3 regions of the Clostridium sp. JNZ X4-2 genome follow, and region 2 is predicted to be linked to each of the others. Evidence: riboswitches for the same ligand, from Rfam matches in the RefSeq annotation. Region 2 holds a riboswitch; each other region holds the start of a gene.

Region 1 (3,284 bases), 120 kb from region 2:
TTCACCTCCAAATTTATTAAAATCAAGAATTTAAAATATTAAATTTTTGATTTTTACAATGTATTATAATAGGACTTAACAAACTCTTCCACATCATCTAAAGATGTTATTTTATCGGCAGTAATAGAATTGATCTTTTCTCCCTTATTATAAAGTACCATAGTAGGCAGCCCTAAAACCTTCTGACCTATTGCAAGCCTTCTGGCTTTACTTATATTGAGGCTTGAAAACTTAACTTTATCTCCATATTTATCTTCTAGCTTGTGCACTCCAGGCATAAGCTGTTTGCATATTTCACATTTATCGCCCCAGTAATCTACAAGTACCGGTTTATCCTTATAACCTAAAACCTCTTCGTTAAAATTTTGTTTTGTTAATTCGATCATTATAGTTTCCTCCTATTCAGATTTTATTTTTTTCTATATAAGCTTCAGCAGCAGTTGCTGCAATGGCACCATCCGCTGCTGCAGTTATAACCTGCCTTAAAGATTTTCTCCTTATATCTCCTGCTGCAAATACACCTGATATATCAGTTCTCATATCCTCATCTGTAATTACGTAATCCTTTTCATCCATAGTTACTTTTCCCTTAAACAATTGTGATATGGGATCATATCCTACAAATACAAAGCATCCATCTACCTTTAATTTCCCAATCTCACCTGTAATTTTATTTTTTATGATCAACTGCTCCAATATTTCCTCTCCTACAGCTTCTTCCACAGTAGAATTCCATATGAACTTTATTTTGGAATTATGGAAAGCCTTATCCTGCAGGGATTTTGTTGCTCTTAATGCATCCCTTCTGTGTATAACCGTAACACTCTCTGCAAATTTTGTAAGGTAAATAGCCTCCGTAATAGCTGAATCTCCTCCTCCTATTACCGCTACATCCAGATCTGTAAAAAAATCCGCATCACAAGTTGCACAATATGAAATCCCCCTGCCCCTCAATTTTTTTTCATTTTTAAAACCTGAAAGCCTGGGATTTGCACCTGTGGCAATTATTATTGTTCTAGCTCTGTAAATATCTTTTTTGCTCTTTAAAACCTTAACTGCCCCATCTATATCCACATCTGCTATCTCATCTTTAACAAATTTCACCCCAAAGCCTGCTGCCTGGTTTTTCATCCTTTCACTTAAATTGGTTCCTGTACAATTTTCAACGGATCCTGGATAATTTTCAAGCTCATCTGTTGTAGTTATCTGTCCTCCATATTTTGCCCTTTCTATAAGCAAAGTGTCCATTCTAGATCTGGCGGCATAAAGTCCTGAAGATAATCCTGCCGGTCCTCCGCCAATTATTATGCAATCATATATATGTTCCATTTTATACCTCCCTGTATTATTGATAAAATACAACAATTTTTTCTGTTGTACATCTTCTAAAGTTTATACTTTACAAGCTCATAGTCTATTAGAGAAAAATCATCCAATATTTTTTGATTCCATTGCGGAATACCATAATCCCTAAAAAATTTTTCAGTAGTATGAATCCCCCTTTCTATATAATTCAAAGAACTAATATCTACAGTATCTTCAGTTTTTTCAGTTATTATGATAGTTCTATATGGAGTCTCATTGGGTTTTATGCTGCCCATAAGCGGATGAGTTAATAATTTATGATTTCCATGTATATAATTTCTTGCTCTTTTCAATACCTGCATAACAGTGCCTTCTATAAAGTCTATTTTATATTTATTTGTTAACTGTTTTTTACACATGGGATTATTGGTAATCACTATTATAGGTTCTATCATATTCCTTCTCCCTTTCAAAATTTTCAATCAAATTCAAATAAAATTAAAGGACAGGGTAAAAGAATTCTCTTTTACCCTGTCCTTTTTACCTGAGAGATTTACTCCGTCGGTGCCAAAAGCTTTCCAGAGTTTTGTCCTTTTTCGGTCCTTTGACCTGAGAGATTCATATTATTTAAGAGAAATAATACTTACTCCTTCGGCTATCCATTTAAGGATACTATAGAATGATATTCTATAGTTAAGTAGTTCTTCAAAGAAATTTTATATATTGTTTAAACTTCTACTTAATCTCCCGAAAAATTCATCCAGCTTATCTTATAATTAAAATTTATTTTCTATTCACTTTAATTATATATTACATCTGGATACTTTTCTATATATTTCAATTAGATTACATATTTCATTTTTTTATAACACCTATAATATTATAGATATACTCATAATGTATTTTAACCTAACTACTCACTTATGCTCTCTCCTTCAGTGGATATTACAACCTCCTTGTAAGGAACTATAATTCCGGATTTCAGCATAGAATTTTTCACTGCATTTACAATTCCACCACAGCATGGTACTTCCATTCTCACTACAGTTATACTTTTTAAATTGGTATTTTTTATAATTTCTATAAGTTTTTCTTCATAGCAGCTTATGTCATCCAATTTTGGACATCCTATTACCACAATATGATCTTTAATAAAATCTTCATGGAAATTTGCGTAGGCATAAGCCGTACAATCAGCTGCTACCAGAAGATTTGCATTTTTTAAATAAGCTGCCTTAGGATTTATAAGCTTCAATTGAACTGGCCACTGCCTAAGTTCTGATATAACACTGCCATTTTCTTCACCATTATCATTAACCTTCCTATGGACTTTTGAGCCTGATGTCCTGTCTATACTTCTAGCTGCTGTTCCAGGACATCCGCAGGGTATAGAAATTTTAAAATTATGCTTGTCTTTTTCCTTTTTTCTTTCTATAACTAATTTCTTATCATAATCTTTACTTTCCCTTTCAATTATATTTATTGCACCTTCAGGACACTCAGGGAGACAATCTCCAAGTCCATCACAGTATTCATCGCTTATAAGCTGAGCTTTTCCATTTAGCAATTCTATGGCATTCTCGTGGCAGGCATTTACACACAAACCACATCCATTGCATTTTTTCTCATCTATATCAATAATTTTTCTTTTCATTCAAATTCCTCCCTTGTTTTTATGTCTATATTATAATAAAATAAAATTATATAATCTGTACCTTATGTTACCATTGTAATTATAATTTAATATTGAATAGATTGGAGAAAATCATGGAGAATATTGCTGATGTATTTAGTAACTGCATACTAATGAAAAACTTTTCAAAAGATAATATCAAAAATTTTCTTGAAAAAATAAATTACACCTCAATGCACTATTCAAAGGGAGAAATCATAGCTATTGAGGAATCAGACTGTTCAAAAATAGGAATAGTCATAAGTGGAACTGTGGAGGTGCAAAAAATATTTTCCTCGGGGAAGGC
Region 2 (3,284 bases):
TCCCATTTCTTCAAGAATTCTTGCAACACTATCTCCTACGGCAGGTGTTGGGGCCAGAGACAGATCAACTATACCAAAGGGTACATTTAATCTTCTTGAGGCTTCACCGGCTACCAATTGACCCATTCTAGTTATCTTAAAGGCAGTCTTTTTTATAGTTTCCGCTACTGCATTAAAGCTCCCAGCCTTTACCTCTTCCAATGCAGATTTTACAACACCGGGACCGCTGACACCTACGTTTATTATTGCATCCGCCTCTCCAATGCCGTGAAATGCTCCTGCCATAAAGGGATTATCCTCAACAGCATTTGAAAATATTACAAGTTTGGCACAACCTATGCTGTCATCTTTTCTAGTGAGATAGGCAGTCCTCTTTACTACCTTTCCCATATCCTTTACTGCATTCATATTTATTCCTGCTTTTGTAGTTGCTACATTTACTGAAGAGCATACTTTTTTGGTGGATGCAAGTGCTTCAGGTATAGATTTTATAAGTATTTTATCACCTTTGGAATAACCTTTATGTACAAGTGCTGAAAAACCTCCAATAAAATCTATACCGAGAGTTTCGGTGGTCTTATCTAGGACTTTTGCAAATTCTACATAGTCTGTATCTGAAGTTGCTTGAGCTACAAGGGAGATAGGGGATACGGACACTCTTTTGTGTATTATGGGTATGCCATATTCCGTTTCAATTTGCTCTGCAGTTTTAACTAAATTTTCAGCATATCTGGTTATTTTATCATAGATTTTTATCCGTGCTTTATCCCCGTCACTATCGATACAGTCCATAAGGGATATACCCATGGTGATAGTTCTTATATCCAGGTTTTCTTTATCTATCATATTTATTGTTTCCATTATATTTTTAGTATTTATCATTTAATTCACACCCCAGTCTAAATTTCTTGCATAGAAGTAAATATGTCTTCCCTTTGAATTTTAACCACAACACCTATTTCTTTAGCTTTGTTTTCAAGAGCATTTTTTATACTTGTAAAATCTGTTTTCATTTTACTTAAGTCTACAAGCATTATCATGGTAAAATAATTTTCTATTAGAGTTTGATTAATATCCAAAATATTTATATTATTTTGAAATAATACAGAAGTTATTTTGTAAATAATACCTACCTTATCTTTTCCAAGTACCGTTATAAATGCCTTCATTGTCCTATCCATCTCCTTAATATTTAGTTAAAAGCTTTTACTGGAAGATAACCATTTAGGGGGGGAAAAATAAAAAGAGATTAAAATGAAATTAATCTCTGGTAAACAAGACTTTAAAATAGTAAATACCAAGATCTACTATATTAAATATAAAGTCCCCTGTCCCTTTTACCTGAGAGTTTCGCTATAATTAGCTTTCCCCTTCGGCGCTCCTTAAGAGTCTCTCCAGAGGCTTGTCTGATAACGGTTTATAAACTATAAATATATTCCGTTAACTTCATCCAGCCTATTAAATTATTAAAGTGATTATAACATGTTTTATGGATTAATTCAAATACAGTTTTACAGTAAAAAATAAAAAGGTTACCCGGTTTATTTAAAAGCTCAGCAAGCTTTCTGCTTTATTATATTATTTTGCCTTTTTAGCAGCAGCTAGTATGGCATCAAAATTTGGCTGATGTGTAACTTCGGGAACGTATTCTACATAGACAATTTTATTTGTGCTGTCCACTACAAAAGCAGCCCTAGCTAAAAGACCAAGATCATCCATATATGTTCCAAAGTTTTTACCAAATAATCTGTCCTTGAAGTCTGATACTGTAATTATATTTTTTATTCCGTTAGCGGCACACCATCGATTTTGAGCAAAAGGCAAATCCATAGATATTGTATATACAGTTACACCGGGAATTTCTGATGTATTCTCATTGAAAGTTCTGGTTTCTAAATCACAAACAGGTGTATCTATAGAAGGCACTGTCAAAAATATTCTAATTCCCTTAGTATCTTTTAAAGAAATGGTATCCATTGAGTTGTTTATAACAGCAAAGTCAGGTACTGTATCATCAACTTTAAGAATATTGCCGGAAACCTTCACAGGTTTTCCCTGAAATTTTAACCTCATATATATCCCTCCAAACAAAAAATACTAATTAATAATTGTTATCTACTATAGTAGCACAAATGTATAAAATATGCAAATTAACAATAATTTAAATTTAATGTATAATATTAATTGAAACCACAGTTAAAATCAAATTTTTTTAGAAAGCAGGAATTTTAAGATGGAAGATTTAGGAGGAAAAGTAGTTGTAATCACTGGAGCATCAAGGGGAATAGGAAGGAGTACTGCCGTAAATATGGCAAAGTGCGGAGCCTGCGTAGTAATAAATTTTAAGCAGGATGAAAAGGGAGCATATAAGACTCTGGAGATGGTTAAGCAGGCAGGCTCTTTGGGAGTGGTTCTACAGGGAGATGTGAGTTTATACAGTGATGCTGAAAGAATGATAAAAAATACTATGGATAAGATGGGCAAAATAGATATACTGGTAAATAATGCAGGAGTTTGTCATATAGGACTTTTTGCAGATATGCAGCAGGATGAATGGAATTCTATAATAGATGTTAATTTCAAGGGAATGCTCAATTGTACCCATTGGGCATTAAAATACATGATTCCAAGGAAAAGCGGTTCCATAATAAATATTTCATCTATGTGGGGAAATGTGGGTGCTTCTTGTGAAACAATTTATTCTGCCACTAAAGGAGCAATAAACCTTTTTACTAAATCTCTTGGAAAAGAAATGGCACCATCCAATATTAGGGTAAATGCAGTTGCGCCTGGAGTAATAGATACCCAGATGAATTCTTGTTTAAAAGCTGAAGATAAAGAAAGTCTATTGGAAGAAATACCTACAGGAAGATTTGGAAGCGGCATTGATATAGCAAAGGCAGTGTGCTTCCTGGCAGGAGAATCATCATCCTATATAACGGGACAGGTAATAACTGTAGATGGAGGAATGTCATAATTAGGCAATAGATCCTGTGAATTTTTATATAGGCATATTATTTTTATAAAGTAAGCTTTAAATTGAACGATAAATAAAGAATATGATATGGAAGATTTAATTTAATAAATAGGTAAAATGCAATTAAAATATTATTAATAAAATAGGATGATAATTATGTGTAAAGTTATAATATTGGATGATATGGCTTATATAAGGTATAGGGTGAAGGATATGCTGGAAAAAATAGGAATCCAAGTATATGAGTCAGGAGCTTCTTTTGATTTCTTTAACAAGTTATATGATAAAAAAAAGGAAATAAGTTTAA
Region 3 (3,284 bases), 260 kb from region 2:
ACTTCCATACCGGTTAACTCTGCCATAACCGTCTGATACTCAAATATAGTCTGAAGAGTACCCTGGCTTATTTCAGCCTGGTAAGGCGTATATGCAGTGTAAAATTCTGATCTTGATATTATATGTGCTATTACAGATGGTATATAGTGATCATAGGAACCTGCACCTAAAAAGCAAGTCAAATCATCACAATTTTTATTTAAGGATGCAATACTTTTCATATATGAACTTACTTCAAGTTCGGACATGGGCTCATTTATATCCAGCTTTCTATTTAATCGGATATTCTCTGGTATATCACAAAACAGATCATCTATATTATCTATCCCTATTTTTTTAAACATAAGCTGTTTGTCCTCTTCTGTCAGCGGTAGATATGGATTCATATTATCACTTCCCCTCACATAATTTTTCATAATCCTGTGAGGTCAAAAGTTCTTCAAGTTGTGAATTATCTGATACCTGAATTGAAATTATCCAGTTTTTATAAGGATCCTGGTTGATATATTCAGGGTTATCCACAAGTTCTTCATTTATTTCCAATATTTTACCTGATACGGGTATATAGAGATCCGAAGCTGCTTTTACAGATTCCACTGCCCCAAATGTTTCTCCTTTTGAAAATTCTGAATTTACTTCAGGTAAATCCACAAATACAATATCCCCCAGGGAATCCTGTGCAAAATCGGTGATTCCCACATAGGCTTCATCTCCATCCACCTTTATCCACTCATGATCTTTAGTGTAAAATGCCTTTTCTAAAACTTTCATTTTCCAAACCCCCGTATAATTAATTATTTTTTATAATTTTTTTTATAAAATTTTCTGTCTACTACTTCCGCTTTTAAAAGTTTACCTCTCACCTTTACGAAGATCTCAGTTCCAAGTCCGGAATATTTAAAATCCACAAGGGCAAGTCCTATATTCTTTTTAAGTGATGGGGAACGATATCCTGTGGTCACTTCACCTATTTTCTTATCTTCTGCAAGAACTTCATACCCATTTCTTGGAATACCTCTTTCCTTCATTTCAAATCCAATTATTTTTCTCTTAAGCCCTTCTTTTTTCTGCTTTAAAAGAGCATCCCTGCCTATAAAATTTTTCTTGTCAAGTTTCACAAAAAATCCTATTCCAGCTTCAAGAGGGGTGATGGATTCTGAAAGTTCATTTCCATAAAGGGGCAGATTTACTTCAAACCTCAGTGTATCCCTTGCTCCAAGCCCTACTGGTTTTATACCCTCTTCCCTGCCGGTTTCAAGTATTCTATCCCACAAATACTCTGCATTTTCAGTACCAGTATAAATTTCAAATCCATCTTCCCCTGTATATCCGGTTCTGGATACCAGGCACCTTTTCCCTGAAACAAGTACATTTCTTTTACAAAAGAAAAATTTAATTTCCTTTAAATCCGTATCTGTAAGTTTTTGAAGTATTTTTTGAGCTTTTGGGCCCTGAATGGCAAGCTGTATAATAGTAGAAGATATATTTTTGATATCCACATCAAAACTTCCCTTGTTACTCAGCATCCAGTGAATATCTTTTTCTATATTTGCAGCATTTATCACCAGGAAAAAGTGTTCACCATTAAACCTGTAAACTATGATGTCATCTACAATTCCGCCCTCTGGATAACACATTGGAGTGTACAGTATCTGATTGTCTTCAAGCACAGTTGCATCATTGGTAATTAAATTCTGAACAAAGTTCAGTGCATCTTTTCCCCTTATGTGGGCCTCACCCATATGTGAAACATCAAACAACCCTGCCTTTTCTCTAACTGCTTCGTGCTCAGGTATTATGCCTTCAAATTGCACCGGCATGGACCATCCTGCAAAGTTTATTATTTTTGCCCCATATTTTTTATAGGAATCAAACAGTGCAGTTTTTTTTAACTTTTCCACAACAAAACCTCCCTACATATTTTTATATAACAAAAAAGACATGCAAACTAACTAGTCCACATATCCCTGTTTATTTACCTGAGAGCTTCGATATAAAACATCTTTCACCTTCGGTACTGTTTAAAAAACAGATTCTCCAGAGTTTTGTCCTACAGCGCTATTTTTACCTGAAAGTTTTTGAGTATACACTGTGACTGTACATCATTGCTCCTTCGGTTAACCAATATTATCTCACGCTGTGTTCATCCAATTTTTAGCTTTTATTATTTTAATAATACACCCTGCTGCATATAATTTCAATAAAAAAATACATATTACAAGACAAGGCTGCGAATTTCTTTTATTTCTTTTAAATTATCCATTATCCAGCCTTCTGTCATATTGGAAAACTCAATCCAAAATCTAGTTTTGGCACTGGAATTTACACACTCTCTCCAGACAGGAACCCATTTGCATAAATGATCTTTTAAAAACTTTTCCATTGCTGACAAAGCCTTTACTATGTTCTGCAAATCATCATGCATTTTAACATCACAAAGTCTTGCCATAAAAAAAAGTTCAAAAGCCAGATGATCTGCCGGCTCTTTTGGACTCACCCCTAATCCAAATTCACCATAAAATCTTCTTACGGAAAGTTCCGATTTTCCGAAAATAAGCCTATCCTTACTCTCATATACAGATTCCCACATAGGTGCTAAAATATGTCCCGGTCCTATAAACAATCTTTGATAATCCTCTGATAATTCTTCCTTGTATTTGGAATTCAAATGATTCTCATTTATTTCATCTAGTATTATCTCAGCTTTACGGCACACAGTCAAATTATTTTTGCATTCAAAAAGTTTTTTCAGTAAATCAGTACCTCTTAAAATTTTCAATCCTCTACTCAAGCTGCCTCTGTAAAAAAGAGCCAGTGTGGAATATACAGCTTCTTTTTCCATAAACCACAATTCCATATCATCCATAAAAAAATTCTCCTTATGTTTTTAATGCATCTTTGTGTGGAGTAATTACTAAGGCAGGTTTTGTAATATTTGCTTCTGGCATACCTTTTACTTCACGAACATTCCCATATTTTTCTCTAAGCAAATTCAGGGGACCATAATCTAAAACCCTCATTGGGCAGGCAGCTACACAGACTGGAGGCTTTCCCTCGTCCAGCAAATCCATACAAAAATCACATTTTCTGACTTTTTTAACCCGGGCATCATATTGAGGTGCTTTATATGGACAGGCCTTAATACAATTACGGCATCCAATGCATATATCTTCACAAATATATACAATACCATCCTTTTTTCTCTTTTTAATTGCTCCTGCAGGGCAGCTTTTTATACATGCAGGATCAATACAGTGATTACAGCTGTCTGAAATCCAGAAGGC

What was found. A riboswitch is a leader RNA that binds a small molecule or an ion and turns the genes downstream of it on or off. The one in region 2 is predicted to bind glycine.
Region 1: linked by a shared signal. The riboswitch ahead of ACYUJ6_RS11330 (GrdX family protein) and the one ahead of ACYUJ6_RS11905 (ACT domain-containing protein) in region 2 are both predicted to bind glycine.
Region 3: linked by a shared signal. The riboswitch ahead of gcvT (glycine cleavage system aminomethyltransferase GcvT) and the one ahead of ACYUJ6_RS11905 (ACT domain-containing protein) in region 2 are both predicted to bind glycine.

The regions. Positions count from the first base shown of each region.
Region 1 covers NZ_CM142685.1:2,363,668-2,366,951, forward strand. Annotated here, with positions in the region: gene ACYUJ6_RS11320 (thioredoxin family protein) at 54-386, opposite strand; gene trxB (thioredoxin-disulfide reductase) at 403-1,329, opposite strand; gene ACYUJ6_RS11330 (GrdX family protein) at 1,386-1,760, opposite strand; glycine riboswitch at 1,893-1,993, opposite strand; gene ACYUJ6_RS11335 (ATP-binding protein) at 2,219-2,959, opposite strand; gene ACYUJ6_RS11340 (Crp/Fnr family transcriptional regulator) at 3,073-3,284, shown strand, end outside.
Region 2 covers NZ_CM142685.1:2,479,479-2,482,762, reverse strand. Annotated here, with positions in the region: gene ACYUJ6_RS11910 (DUF711 family protein) at 1-882, opposite strand, end outside; gene ACYUJ6_RS11905 (ACT domain-containing protein) at 900-1,169, opposite strand; glycine riboswitch at 1,319-1,408, opposite strand; gene tpx (thiol peroxidase) at 1,579-2,073, opposite strand; gene ymfI (elongation factor P 5-aminopentanone reductase) at 2,234-2,977, shown strand; gene ACYUJ6_RS11890 (response regulator transcription factor) at 3,134-3,284, shown strand, end outside.
Region 3 covers NZ_CM142685.1:2,222,122-2,225,405, forward strand. Annotated here, with positions in the region: gene gcvPA (aminomethyl-transferring glycine dehydrogenase subunit GcvPA) at 1-386, opposite strand, end outside; gene gcvH (glycine cleavage system protein GcvH) at 391-771, opposite strand; gene gcvT (glycine cleavage system aminomethyltransferase GcvT) at 795-1,901, opposite strand; glycine riboswitch at 1,958-2,051, opposite strand; gene ACYUJ6_RS10660 (TorD/DmsD family molecular chaperone) at 2,216-2,866, opposite strand; gene ACYUJ6_RS10665 (DMSO/selenate family reductase complex B subunit) at 2,880-3,284, opposite strand, start outside.